DNA from 2 places in the Fundidesulfovibrio terrae genome. Region 1 is predicted to be linked to the other one. Evidence: predicted binding sites of a transcription regulator. Region 1 holds the regulator's gene; the other holds the start of a gene.
The links. The regulator HrcA, encoded in region 1, represses chaperone genes, less so after heat shock. The targets are predictions, from matches to a motif close to TGTTAGCACTCNNNNNNNNNGAGTGCTAACA.
Positions count from the first base shown of each region.

Region 2: groES (co-chaperone GroES) is a predicted target of HrcA. The motif match lies at 3,464-3,494, and genes of this name have one in related genera.

Region 1 covers NZ_JAKZFS010000001.1:934,113-940,731, forward strand. Annotated here, with positions in the region: gene dnaK (molecular chaperone DnaK) at 1-113, opposite strand, end outside; gene ML540_RS04275 (methyl-accepting chemotaxis protein) at 301-2,034, opposite strand; gene ML540_RS04280 (nucleotide exchange factor GrpE) at 2,214-2,741, opposite strand; gene hrcA (heat-inducible transcriptional repressor HrcA) at 2,796-3,836, opposite strand; gene ML540_RS04290 (hypothetical protein) at 4,068-6,619, shown strand, end outside.
Region 2 covers NZ_JAKZFS010000001.1:433,321-439,939, forward strand. Annotated here, with positions in the region: gene ML540_RS01975 (chemotaxis protein CheB) at 1-1,348, shown strand, start outside; gene groL (chaperonin GroEL) at 1,451-3,088, opposite strand; gene groES (co-chaperone GroES) at 3,134-3,424, opposite strand; gene motA (flagellar motor stator protein MotA) at 3,852-4,706, shown strand; gene ML540_RS01995 (hypothetical protein) at 4,846-5,436, opposite strand; gene ML540_RS02000 (efflux RND transporter periplasmic adaptor subunit) at 5,445-6,440, opposite strand.

The DNA of each region.
Region 1 (6,619 bases):
GAGGGAGTGGTGCGCCCGCCTTCAGGGTTGGTGATGCACTTCGGGTCCTTGCCCTCCATGACGTATACGCACGAGTTGGTCGTGCCAAGATCGATCCCGATAATCTTGCCCATTGAATCCGTTCCTCCTTGGGGGGGTAGAAGTCAGCCGGTGTCGCGTGGGAACCGGATATTTCGACGTGAGGCGCGCCCGCCGGGGCGGGCGCGTTCAGGACCCGACTATAAGGCGGATTTCCGAGGTGTAAAGGGGGGTTGGCGAAAAATGTTCCTTCCTCCCCCCCGCATTTGGAGGGTTTCCCGGTCAGTCGCGCGGGGAGTGCGGGATGGCCCGGAGCCGTCCCCTGCGGTCGTCGCCCAGGCGGAAAAAGGCCACGGCCTCCCGCAGGAGTTCGGATTTGCCGGAGAGGGTGCGGGCGGTGGCCGTGAGTTCCTCCGAGGCCGAGGCGTTGCCCTGGGTGACCCGGTCGAAGGACTGCATGGCGGTGTTGATGGAGCCGATGCCCTGGTCCTGCTCGTGGGAGGCGATGTCGATCTCCTGGATGCGCTCGGCCGTGTCCTTGATCTGGGGCACCATGCGGCGCAGCTTGTCCCCGGCGTCGCGGGCCACCTTGGCGCTCTGCGCCGCCATGTCCGTGATCTCGCTGGCGGCCTGGCCGGAGCGTTCCGCCAGCTTGCGCACCTCGGCGGCGACCACGGCGAACCCTTTGCCGTGCTCCCCGGCCCGGGCGGCCTCGATGGCCGCATTCAGGGCCAGCAGGTTGGTCTGGCGGGCGATGTCCTCCACGATGCCGATCTTCTCCGAGATGGCCGTCATGGCCCTGAGGGTTTCTTCCATGGCGTTGCCGCCCTCCTGGGCCTCGGTGGCGGCGAGTTCGGCGGAATGCTTGGTCTGGCGGGCGTTGTCGGCGTTCTTGCGCACGGTGGCGGCGATCTCTTCCAGGCTGGCGGCCATTTCCTCCATGGAGGACGCCTGGTTGCTGGCGCTGTCGGCCAGGCTCTGGGCCGAGGAGGACACCTCGCCGGCGTGATGGGAGACCTCGGCGGCCTCGTCCTGCACGCTGTGGGCGACGATGCGCAGCTTTTCGGCGAACACGTTGAGAGCGGAGCCCACTTCGTCCAGTTCGTCACCCACGCCCCGCTTGAAGACCACGCAGGTGTCGCAGACGCCGCCCTTCATGACGTGGGGGCAGTCCGGGTCGTGGCTGAAGGAGCCGGACACGGCCCAGCAGTGCACGGTGCGGTTGTAGGAGCGGCAGATGTCCTTGCCGCATTTCTTCACGGAGCTGCAGGGCTTGGCCGTGCCCATGGGGAGCTCGGAAACGGTGAGGTCGCCCTGGGTGAGGCGTTTGAGGTAGGAGAGGATGTCCTGGATGCGTTTGCGCAACCCCCTGCCGATATAGGCGCTGGCGGCCGCGCCCAGGGCCATGAGGGCCAGGCCGATGCCGGTGGTCCAGGCCAGCATGGAGTCCATGCCCTTCTCCACGGGCAGCATTGCCTGCTCGAAGTCGGACACGGGGGCGGCGGCGATGATGACCACGTCGCGCCCGGCGTCGTAGGCCGCGGCGGCCAGCATGGGGACGGGACGGGCTTCGCCCGGGGTGACCAGATCGTAGGAAAGAAGCTTGTCCAGGGAGCCGGAAGAGGATGCCTCCTCCACGAGGGCCTTGAAAACAGGATTCCCGGCCGGGTCCTTCATGTCGGCAAGGGCCGGGCCGTCAGTGAGCATCCGGCCCTTGTCCGGGCCCTTGGCGCGCACGGCCAGGATGCGCCCCGTTCTGCCCGCGCCTACCGCGCCCAGGATGTCGCGCAGCCGTGAATCATCCTGTCCGGAAGCCTCGCCCTGAACCTGGAACCGGACCATGGCCTGGGCCTGGCGGGCCCTGCCGCGCAGGCGCTGCCCCGCTTCCTCCGAGAAAGAGGCCCGCATCTCCTTGGTGAGGGCGCTTCGTTGCCACAAGATGTTCGTCGAAAACGCCGCGACGCTCATTCCCACAAGGGCGATGCCCATGACCATGACTCTGGTTCCCAAACGCATGACGCCAACTCCTTGGGTAAGTCTCGTGAATCCGTGGTCTTCAGTCTGCCGGTGTACAGGAGTGCGGGCAGTGTGTCCGTCAGGGGCGTTTCTGGTCAAGTGGGAATCATGCTATAATAAGCAGATAATAAAAAAAACCGCCCCTTGCGGGGCGGTTTTGCTGCGGATTCCGGACGGGATCAACCCTGGCAGACCAGTACCTTGGCCGGACGCAGGAGCCTGCCGCGCAGGCGGTAGCCGGACTGCATCACCTGCAGCACGTGGTTGGGCGCGACCCGGCAGCCGGGGGCGGCGGGCTGCATGCCCACGGCCTCGTGCACCTCGGGGTTGAACTCCTCGCCGACGGCGCCGCAGGCCTCCAGGCCGTGGCGGGCCAGGATGTCCAGGAATACCTTGCGGGTCATGTCCACGCCCATGACCACGTCCTTGCAGGCTTCCACGGTGCGCCCGTGGGCCAGGGCCAGATCAAGGTTGTCCAACACCGGCAGGAGGTCGGCCAGCACGCCCTCGGCGGCGTATTTGACGAACTCCTCCTTCTCCTTGATCAGGCGCTTCTTGAGGTTGTCGGCCTCGGCCAGGGCGCGCAGGCGCTTGTCGGCCTCGGCGGCCACCTCCAGCTTGAGGCGGTCGATCTCCTCCTCGGGGGTGAGGGGGGCGGCCTGCGCGGGGGCGCTTTCGGCGTTGGGGGTATCGTTGTCAAGAGTCATGACGTGCTCCTTGAATGGGCTTGGAAGTATCTCGATACGAAAATGGGGGTGGGATCAGAAATGCTTGCCCAGCATGGCCGTGATGAGCTGCGCCGTGTAGTTCACCAGGGGCACCACCTCGGCGTAGTCCATGCGCAGGGGGCCGATGACGCTCACCGCCCCCAGGGGCGTCCCCTGGCCGCCGTACGGTGAGGACACCAGCCCGCATCCCGACACGCCGGCCGCCTGGGCTTCCTCGCCCAGCATCACCACCGTGCGGTATTCCTCCATGGTCTTGTCCAGCACCTCCAGCAGGCGGGTGCGGTCCTCCAGGGCTCCCAGCACCTCGCGCATGCTGCCCACGTCGGAGAACTCCGGCTGGGAAAGCATGTTGAGCGTGCCTTCCACGTACATCTGGGGGGCCTCGGCGTTGGCGAAGGTATCCACGGCCAAGAGGAGCGCCCGGCCGGTAAGGGTGGACAGCTCGCGTTCGGCCGCCGCCATCTCGGCGATGATGCGGGTGCGCACCTCGGCCACGGTGAGGTTCTGGAAATGGTGGTTCAGGTAATTGCCGAAATGCACCAGGGAATCGGCGGTGATGGAATCGTCCACCGTCACCAGGCGCTTCTGCACCAGGCCCCCCTGCAGCACCAGGATGGCCATGACCAGCCCGGGGCGCAGCAGCACGAAGTCGATCTGGCGCCAGCGGGCCAGGGCGTGCCTGGGCGCGAGCACCATGCACACCTGCTTGGACACCGTGGAGAGCACCCGCGAGGCGCGCCGCAGGATGTCGTCGATCTCGAGCCCGGCCTGGCCGAGCGAGGAGGACATCATCTCCTTGACCGATCCGGTCAGGGGGCGCAGGCGCATGACCTGGTCCAGGTAGAGGCGGAACGCCTTGGCCGTGGGGATGCGCCCAGCGGAGGTGTGGGGCTGCTCCAGGTATCCCTTGTCCGTCAGGTCGGACATGGTGTTGCGGATGGAGGCCGGGGACAGGCGCATGGCGGAGCCCTTGGACACGGTGCGGGAGCCCACGGGCTGGGCCTTGGCGATGTAGTCCTCCACGATGGCCGTGAGAACTTCGAGTTCGCGCTGGATGAGTGGGGTGTCCCGCATGGTCTTGGCACTCGCCTTCTGAGAGTGCCAACCAGCTAACAACGCCCGCTTCCGCTGTCAAGTTTGACCGGAAATGCAGGCTGTTCTCGACCACAAACGGAACCGGCGGCGTGTACATTATGTTTGAAACAATGCTATGCTCCGGTATCCGTCAAGATATTCGGCAATGAAACGCCCGCCCGCCCGGCCGGAGCTGTCCGTATGGCCGCAAACAGCCTCCCAGGAGGGTCCATGTCCGCGATTGCATTCGGCTCCGAGCCTTTTCCCGTACGGCTGTGCGTCATCCTCACCTCGACCCAGACCGGCGGGCCGCTCTTTGGCGTGCCCTTTTTCGCCCACGCCGCGATCTCGGCGACGCCCGGTCCGGTGGCGAATCAGGCGCAACCCCCCACTTCCTACGACGTGCCCTTGGGAACCCTGGCCACGGACCAGGCCGGGTACGTCTCCTTCGACCTTACGCCGCTGGTGCGGCGCATGACCGACCTGCAAACCCAACTGGCCTTTGAGAGCCAGTCCAACCCGGCGCTCAGCCTGGACCATCTCTGGTTGCACCCCTACTCCCCGCTGGCCCAGTCCCTGGACGCCCTGGACGTGGAGAACGTGCGCGACTTCGCGGTGGTGGTGCGCCTGATGGTGGATCCGGGCAGCGTCTACGCGGACGCGGGCCAGGGCTTCGCCTCGATCCAGGCTCCGAGCCTCATGGACTGGTATCTTTCCCCCACCTCGTTCTCCCAGATGCCGGCTGCCATCATCGGCCAGGACGGCTGCGAGGCCATCCTGCCCTCCAACATCGCCACCCAGGAATTCACCTGCGTGCAGCTGGCGCCCCTGGCCGCTTCCGCCGAACTCACCTTCCCGGACACCAAGACCGGCCTGGCCCCGACGCCCCCGTCCAAAAGCCGGACGCCCTGGTCCAGCGCCAGCATCGGCAATCTGGGCTCCACGGTGGCCAAGGCAAGCCCCGAGTTCTTAAGCGGCGCCCTGGGCATATCCACCTCGGCCGCCCTGGCCCTGGCCATCGACTACGACGTGACCTGGCTGCCCATCGGCCACGGCCTGGGCCAGATCCTCTACAGCCTGCCGTTGGCTCCGGGCGAGCAGGTGAACATCGCGGTCATCGACTGGGCCAGGACCTCAACCGACACCCGGGCGGAGCACACCGGGCTGAGCGACACCCTGGAGCACCAGACCAGCCGGGACCGCACCGTGGGCGAGGTGGTGGACGCCTCGATCCAGGAATGGCAGCGCGGCTCGAGCGTCATGGGCGGCGAGTCCATCACCGGGGGCTACGGGGGAAACGTGGGGGCGGCCTACTCCCTGGGCGCGTCCTTCGCCTCCACAAGCGGCGAGCGCAATGTGAGCGCCGAGACCACCCAGCAGCTCCTGGACCGCTTTGCCCAGGTCAGCACCTCGGTGCGCGATTTGCGCAGCACCGTGGTCATCCAGTCCACCCAGAAGCAGAGCCAGACCATGCAGACGCGCACCGTGCGCAACCACAACCACTCCCACGCCATGACGCTCCTGTACTACGAGGTGCTGCGCCACTACCGGGTGGTGGTGGAGCGGGGAGCGGTCCGCCCGGCCCTGCTGCTGCGCCAGCTCATGCCGGATTTCACGGACGCCTCGGTCTTCGCCTACCGCCGCTTTCTGGAACCGGTGCTGCTCCTGGCCTCGCTTGAAAGCGGGTTCGACGCCATCGAGCTGCTCTTCGCCCTGGAGCAGGAGGGGCCGCCCCCGCCCCCGCCCCAGCCCGGGGACCTGCAGTTCAGCCTGTTCCGCTTCCTCTTCCACTGCGGGGAAGTGACCTGCAACGGCGTGGCCAGCGTGGACATAGCCGACCACAAGATGGCCAACCCGGTCAGCCTGAAAAATTTCTCGGGCATTACCGAGTTGGCCTGGGACTTCGACCGGGCCAACAGCGGCTCCCTGGAAGGCCAGGGCATTCCCGCAAACGGGCCCATGGCCTGGCGGGACATCGGCTTCTTCGTGGTGAACATGGGGGTCTGGGAGAACGAGAAGCATACCAACATTCTCATGCTGACCGGAATCGAGGTCATCGGCGTGGACGTAAACGGGGTGGAGCACCGGCTCGGCTCCTGGAGCGGCAACAAGACCTACTATGCCGGTGCGGACCCCAGCTCCGCCTCCTATGAGAAATTCCCCAGCATCCCCTGCGCGGCCCCGCCCGTGGCTCCGGCCCCGGCAACGCCCATGCAGGCCCTGACCCCGGAGCAGCGCCACGCCTATGTGCGGCTCATGGCCCATCTGAATAGCAACAAGGCCTACTACTACCGCCAGATCTGGCTGGCCGAGGATCCCAGCCTGCGCTACGCCCGCCTGGCCTCGGCCACGGTGAGCTTAAGCGGGACCAAGCTGCCCCTGTTCAGCGCGGTGGAGAACCGGGTGCTGGACGTCCTGGGGGATCAATTGGTCATGCCTCTTGATCCCGAGCTGTTCGACCCGGCCGGAGTGGTCCGCCTGGCCGGGCGGGCCATGAAACTGCCCGTGGTGGCCGACGCGCGCGTGGAAAGGCTTCTCAGCGTGCCTACCCGGGGCGTGTTCGGGGAGGCCAAGCTCGGCCACTGCAACGCCTCGGAGGTGATCGACAACACCCGTTTCTGGGATTGGCAGACCTCGCCCATTCCGGAAGAGGCCCCGGCCATCACCGGAATCGGCCCGGTGAGCGGAGCCGTGGCCCAGAACCTCACCCCGGCCGGGCTGCCCGCCTCGCTGCTGGGCATCCAGCAGCCCGCCCCTGCCCCGGACCCCATCGGCCTGCGCGC
Region 2 (6,619 bases), 500 kb from region 1:
CGGGCAGGGCGGTGCGCTGATCCAGACCGATTTCAGCCTCAGGATCAAGGGCACGAAATATTACTTCGAGGCCAGGCTTCTGCCGATCCCCACAGGGGAAATGCTCATCATCATCCGGGACATGACGGACCTCAAGCGCGCCGAGGAAAGAGCCCTCAAGGCGAAGCTGGTCGCCGAGAAGGCCAGCAAGGCCAAGACAGAATTCCTGGCCAACATGAGCCACGAGATCAGGACGCCGCTCAATGGCATAGTGGGCCTGACCGAGTTGGCCCTGGCCAAGGTGACGGGCGAGCAGGAACGGACATACCTGCTGGGGGTGAAGGAATCGCTGCGTTCGCTCCAGGCCATCATCAACGATATCCTCGACTTCTCCAAGATCGAGGCCGGGCGCTTGAAACTCAATGAAGTGCCCTTCGACCTCAAGCACATCCTCTTCGCGGCCCTGGAGCCGTTCCAACTGGAGGCCCAGCGCAAGGGGATCGAGCTCTCCCTGGATATCGCCCCGGATGTTCCCCTGGCCCTGATGGGCGACGACCTCCGCCTGAAGCAGGTGCTCTCCAATCTGGTGGGCAACGCGGTCAAGTTCACCGAGGAGGGGGGGGTGTCGGTCCGCGTCGAGCAGGCGGCCGGATTTCCGGAGCCGGAGGACGAGGGCTTCGATCTGCTGCGGTTCATGGTGAGCGACACCGGGATCGGAATCTCCGAGGACAAGCACGAGGCCATCTTCGACAAGTTCGTGCAGGGCGACGTGTCCACGGTGAAGGCGTTCAGCGGCACGGGCCTGGGCCTGCCCATATGCAAGAGCCTGGTGGAGATGATGCAGGGGAGCATCTGGGTGGAAAGCGAACCCGGCAGCGGCAGCGTCTTCCAGTTCATCGTGCCCCTTCGCCGCCAGGAAAAGGGCGAGGCCGCTCCGGAGACGGAACGGGACAAGCCCGCGCCGCAGGCCCCGATGGCCCCGCTCAAGATTCTGCTCGCCGAAGACAACGCCATCAACCAGTTGGTGGCCGCGGAGTTCCTGAAGCATCTCGGGCACGTGGTCACGGTGGTGGGAGATGGGGTCGAGGCCCTGCAGACCTTGCAGGAAAATCCCCACGACGTTCTCATCGTGGACGTCTCCATGCCCAGAATGGACGGGTACGAGGTTATCGCCAGAATTCGCGGCGGGACGGAAGGGATCGATCCCGCTATTCCTATCGTGGCCCTCACCGCCTACGCCATGGACGAGGACCGCAAGAGCCTTCTGAAGGCCGGGGCCAGCGCTTTCCTGGCCAAACCCCTGAACTCGGACGACCTAGCCAACGTCCTGGCCATAGTGCGGCCCGAGATAACGCGCGCGGACGGCTGACCTCACGTCCCTGCCGGTCGGGCTTCCAAGCAAAAAGGCCCCGGAGCGTGCGCTCCGGGGCCTCTTCATATCAAGCGATCGGGCTCGTACTTGGCTTAGGGCCTAGTACATGCCGCCCATTCCGCCCATGCCGCCGGGCATGGGGGGCATGTCCTTCTTGGCTTCGGGCTTCTCGGCGATGGCGCACTCGGTGGTGAGCAGCAGGCCGGAGACGGAAGCGGCGTTCTGCAGGGCGATGCGGGTGACCTTCTTGGGGTCGATGACGCCGGCCTTGATCAGGTCCTCGTACTCGCCGGTGGCGGCGTTGAAGCCGAAGCCTTCCTTGCCGTCGGCCACCTTGGCCACCACGATGGAGCCCTCGAATCCGGCGTTGCCGGAGATCTGGCGCAGGGGGGCTTCGCAGGCGCGGCGCACGATCTCGATGCCGGCGGTCTCGTCGTCGTCAACGGCCTTGACCTTGTCCAGGGCCTTCAGGCAGCGCACCAGGGCGACGCCGCCGCCGGGGACGATGCCTTCTTCAACGGCAGCGCGGGTGGCGTTCAGGGCGTCCTCGACGCGGGCCTTCTTCTCCTTCATCTCGGTCTCGGTGGCGGCACCCACGTTGATCACGGCAACGCCGCCCACGATCTTGGCCAGGCGCTCCTGCAGCTTCTCGCGGTCATAGGAGGAGGTGGTCTCGTCGATCTGGGCGCGGATCTGCTTCACGCGGGCCTTGATGTCCTCGGCCTTTCCGGCGCCGTCGATGATGGTGGCGTTTTCCTTGTCGATGATCACGCGCTTGGCGCGGCCCAGGTCCTGCAGCCCGATGTTCTCGAGCTTGATGCCCAGGTCTTCGGAGACGGCCTGGCCGCCGGTGAGGATGGCGATATCCTGGAGCATGGCCTTGCGGCGGTCGCCGAAGCCGGGGGCCTTCACGGCGCAGACCTGCAGGGTGCCGCGCAGCTTGTTGACCACCAGGGTGGCCAGGGCTTCGCCCTCGACGTCTTCAGCCACGATCAAGAGGGGCTTGGCCATCTTGGCGACCTGCTCGAGCACGGGCAGGAGGTCCTTCATGGAGGAGACCTTCTTCTCGTTGATGAGGATGAAGGGCTCGTCCATTTCACAGATCATCTTCTCGGGATCGGTCACGAAGTAGGGGGAGAGGTAGCCGCGGTCGAACTGCATGCCCTCGACCACGTCCAGGGTGGTTTCCAGGCCCTTGGCTTCCTCGACGGTGATGACGCCTTCCTTGCCGACCTTGTTCATGGCCTCGGCGATGATGTTGCCGATGGTGGCGTCGGAGTTGGCGGAGATGGTGCCGACCTGGGCGATCTCCTTCTGGTCGCGGGTGGGCTTGGCGAGGACGGCCAGCTCTTCCACCATGGCCTCGACGGCCTTGTCGATGCCGCGCTTGATGGCCATGGGATTGCGGCCCGCGGCAACCAGCTTCACGCCTTCCTGGAACACGGCCTGGGCCAGGATGGTGGCGGTGGTGGTGCCGTCGCCGGCCACGTCGGAGGTCTTGGAGGCGACTTCCTTGACCATCTGGGCGCCCATGTTCTCGAACTTGTCGGAAAGCTCGATTTCCTTGGCCACGGTCACGCCGTCCTTGGTGATGACGGGGGAGCCGAAGCTCTTCTCGATGACCACGTTGCGGCCCTTGGGTCCCAGGGTGACTTTCACGGCGTTGGCCAGCTTGTCGACGCCCTTCTTCAGCTTTTCACGAGCCTGGGCATCGTAGAGAATCTCTTTGGCGGACATATCTTGCTCTCCTTAAAGAGGATGGATGATTTGTAAGAGAGGGGATTAGCCTTCGATGACGGCCAGGATGTCATCCTCGCGCATCATCAGGTGCTCCACGCCGTCGACCTTGATCTCGGTGCCGGCGTACTTGTTGAAGAGCACGGTGTCGCCCTTCTCCACGGTCAGCTTGGCGCGCTTGCCGTCATCGCCCACCTTGCCGGGGCCGACGGCGATCACTTCGCCCTTCATGGGCTTTTCCTTGGCGGAATCGGGGATGATGATGCCGCCGGCGGTCTTGGTTTCCTCTTCGAGGCGCTTCACCAGGACACGGTCGTTCAAGGGCTTGAGCTTCATTGCGGATAATCCTCCGTATGGAATGTTGCTTATTGGGAGTGTTAGCACTCGTCGTCGATGAGTGCTAACGGCAGGCAGCGTATTAGGGAACATACCCGAAAATTCCAACAGGGAAAGGGAAAAGATGATCCGGGCCTGGCCTGATTAGAGGAGGTAATCTAATTATTTCGAAAAAAATCTTAAATTTTCGTCAAAATACTCGCTTTATCGCCTTCCAGGCATGGAAGAGGGCCGTCTCGGGCCGGGCAAGAGCACACTTGACTTCGAGGCCCATTCCGGTGATTTTCCCCGCTGCCGCTGTGTTTCTGGCGGCTTTTTTCGATACAGGCCCGAAGAGCCCGGTCCGCAGGTCTGCGCGCCGGATTCATCGAAAATAGAGCGTCTACGTTTACGGCAAGAGTTTAGGCTCGCCTGGAGGGGCGGGATTATGAACGCCATACTGGGCATCGTAATCGTCCTGGGCTGCGTCATCGGCGGCTACATCATCGAGGGCGGCATCCTCGGCGTGCTCTTCCAGCCCGTGGAAGTGCTCATCATCTGCGGCGCGGCCCTAGGCGCGTTCCTGATATCGGCCCCTCTGTCGGTTTCCAAGGACGTCTTCAAGCACATCCCGGCCATCTTCACCGCCAAGGAGGACTCCAAGGCCTTCTACCTGGAGCTTCTCTCGCTCATGTACGAGCTCTTCCAGCTGGCCCGCCGCTCCGGCGCCGTGGCCCTGGACGCCCACGTCAACCGCCCGGCCGACTCCGACATCTTCCGCCGCTACGCCTCGGTGGCCAAGAGTAAGACCGTGCTCAACTTCATCTGCGACAACTTGAAAATCGTCATCGCGGGCAACATCGAGCAGCATCACTACGAAGCCATCATGGACACCGACATAGCCACCCGCAAGCACCACGACCTGATCCCGTCGCAGTCGGTGAACAAGGTGGCGGACTCCCTGCCGGGCCTGGGCATCGTGGCCGCGGTGCTGGGCATCGTGCTGGTTATGGGCCACCTGGACCAGGACGTGAAGGAACTGGGCAACCATATCGGCGCGGCGCTTCTGGGCACGTTCATGGGCGTGCTGCTGTGCTACGGCTTCGTGGGTCCCATGGGGTCGCTTCTCGAGCACATGGGCATGGCCAAGCAGGCCCGGCTCAAGGTGGTGAAGAGCGCGCTCATGGGCTACTCCATCGGCCTGGCTCCCATCCTGGCCGTGGAATACGCCCGGCGCGCGGTGCCCACCAACGTGCAGCCCTCCATGGAGGAGCTGGAAGAAGGGATGAAGAAGGGCGGCTAGCTCCGGCCCAGGTGCTCCCGGAGGCTCGGATGAGTCAGCCGGCCGTCCGGCCGATCGCCTGTCCCCAAAAAAACGACGCCCCGCTTCGCGGGGCGTTTTGTTTTGTCTGAAGAAGGCCGAGGCCGGGATGCCCTCCGGTTCAGCGCGCTCCCGCCGCCTTGGCCGGGGCGCGTTCGCGCAGGACCACGTCCAGCTCGCGCAGGAGCCTTTCCAGCCTGAGGCCCTGGGGGGGAAGGTTCTCGATGCCGCAGACCTTGCGGTTCATGTCATCGCACCATTTGGTCAGGTCGGAGATGCCGTATTTGGAGGCGTCGGCGAAGTAGAGGGCCTTGTCGTTCTGGTCGGGCACGCCGTCCCATTTGAGCTTAAGACCCAGGAAGGTGCGCTCGTTGTGGTGCTGGGCGTGCTTGACCTCGAATCCGGCCATGAAGCTCAAGGGCTCGCCCATGGTGTCGGTGGGGTCCACCAGCTTGAAATAGAGAAGCATGGCCACCCCGGTGAATTTCTCCACCCCCACCAGTTGCGACGACTTGAACGACAGGCACAGTCCCGTGGAGGAGATGTCCTCGATGCGGGGGTAGGGCGGCTTGCCCTGGATCATCTTGGGCTCTCCCAGCTGCCTGAGGTGGACGTGGCCCAGCTCGCTTATGCGCCTGAGCCACACGGCGAGTTCGAGCACGGTGTTCTCGTCCACCTCGATGCGGAAGGTCGTCCTGTAGTCGTCGTCCATCTCGCCTCCTAACGGGGGCCGTCGGGCACCTGCACGGAAACCTGGCCGCGCATCCCTTCCTTCAGGGTCAGCCCGGGGTTGGGCAGGGACAGCTCCACCTCGAAATGCGAGGGGAGCTGGACGTCGGTCTGGTTGGCGGTCATGGGGATGCGTATGATGGTGGCCTCGTATGTCTTGCCGGGCATGGTGTCGAAGGCGATGGTGGCCTTGTCGCCCACCCGCAGCTTGGCCAGCTGGATCTCGTGCACCAGGGCGCGCACCAGGATGGGATCCATGGAGCCCACCACGAAGAGCTTGGTCTTCTTGGTGAGGATCATCCCGGGCTTCACCTCCGGGTTCACCCACAGCACGTAGCCCGCCACCGGGGAAGTTATCCACGACTGGCCCGGGAGGTTGTGCGCGCTGGCCTTGGGACCGAACTTGGCCTTGGCGAGCTCCAGCTCCCCCTTGGCCATCTCGCGCTCCATGCGCAGGTTGTCGTCCAGGATGCGCTCCTTGAGGCGGGCCAGCTCCATGTCCTTGATGATGTCGCTCATCTCCTGCTGCGAGGCGGCGCCCTTGGCGTAGCGCATGCGCGCCTCCTCGAGCTTTTTGCGCTTGGTCGCGATGTCCGAGCGCAGGCTCTCGAGGTTGGCCTCCATGCCCCGCAGGTCGGCCTGGGAGAGCTTGCGCTCCTCGGAGAGCAGGTCCTCGGGCGGGAAGGCGTATTCGAGCAGGCGCTGGTCGGAGTCCACGTGCTGGCCGATGTCGGCCAGCATCTTGGAGACCTTCATCCGGCCGGTGAAGGGCTTGACCGGAGGCTCGGCGTCCTCGCCGCGCTTGTCTTTGACCTCCTTGGCCATGGCGTCGAAGATTTTGAGTTCCTCGGGAGTAGCGTGGGGGCTCATGACCTCCATGTGGTCCGGGCTGTATGTCTTGCCGATGAAGGAGATGACCTCGGCGAAGGCAGGCTTTCCGATGAAAAGGGCCATGGCCATGGCGGCCAGGCAAAGGGTGCGTCGCATCCGACCTCCAGGCGGGCCGGGGCCCGCGTCGATGGCCGGGATGTAAACTAAAATTTGCCGGCAGGCAAAGCCGCTGATGTCCCGGGCCCGTGCGGAAGCGCGGATTTTCGGGGCGGACCCTCGGCTGCTCGGAAAAAGCCGCCGTTCACCGAAAAATATCGACCGTTCACCAAGGCAAT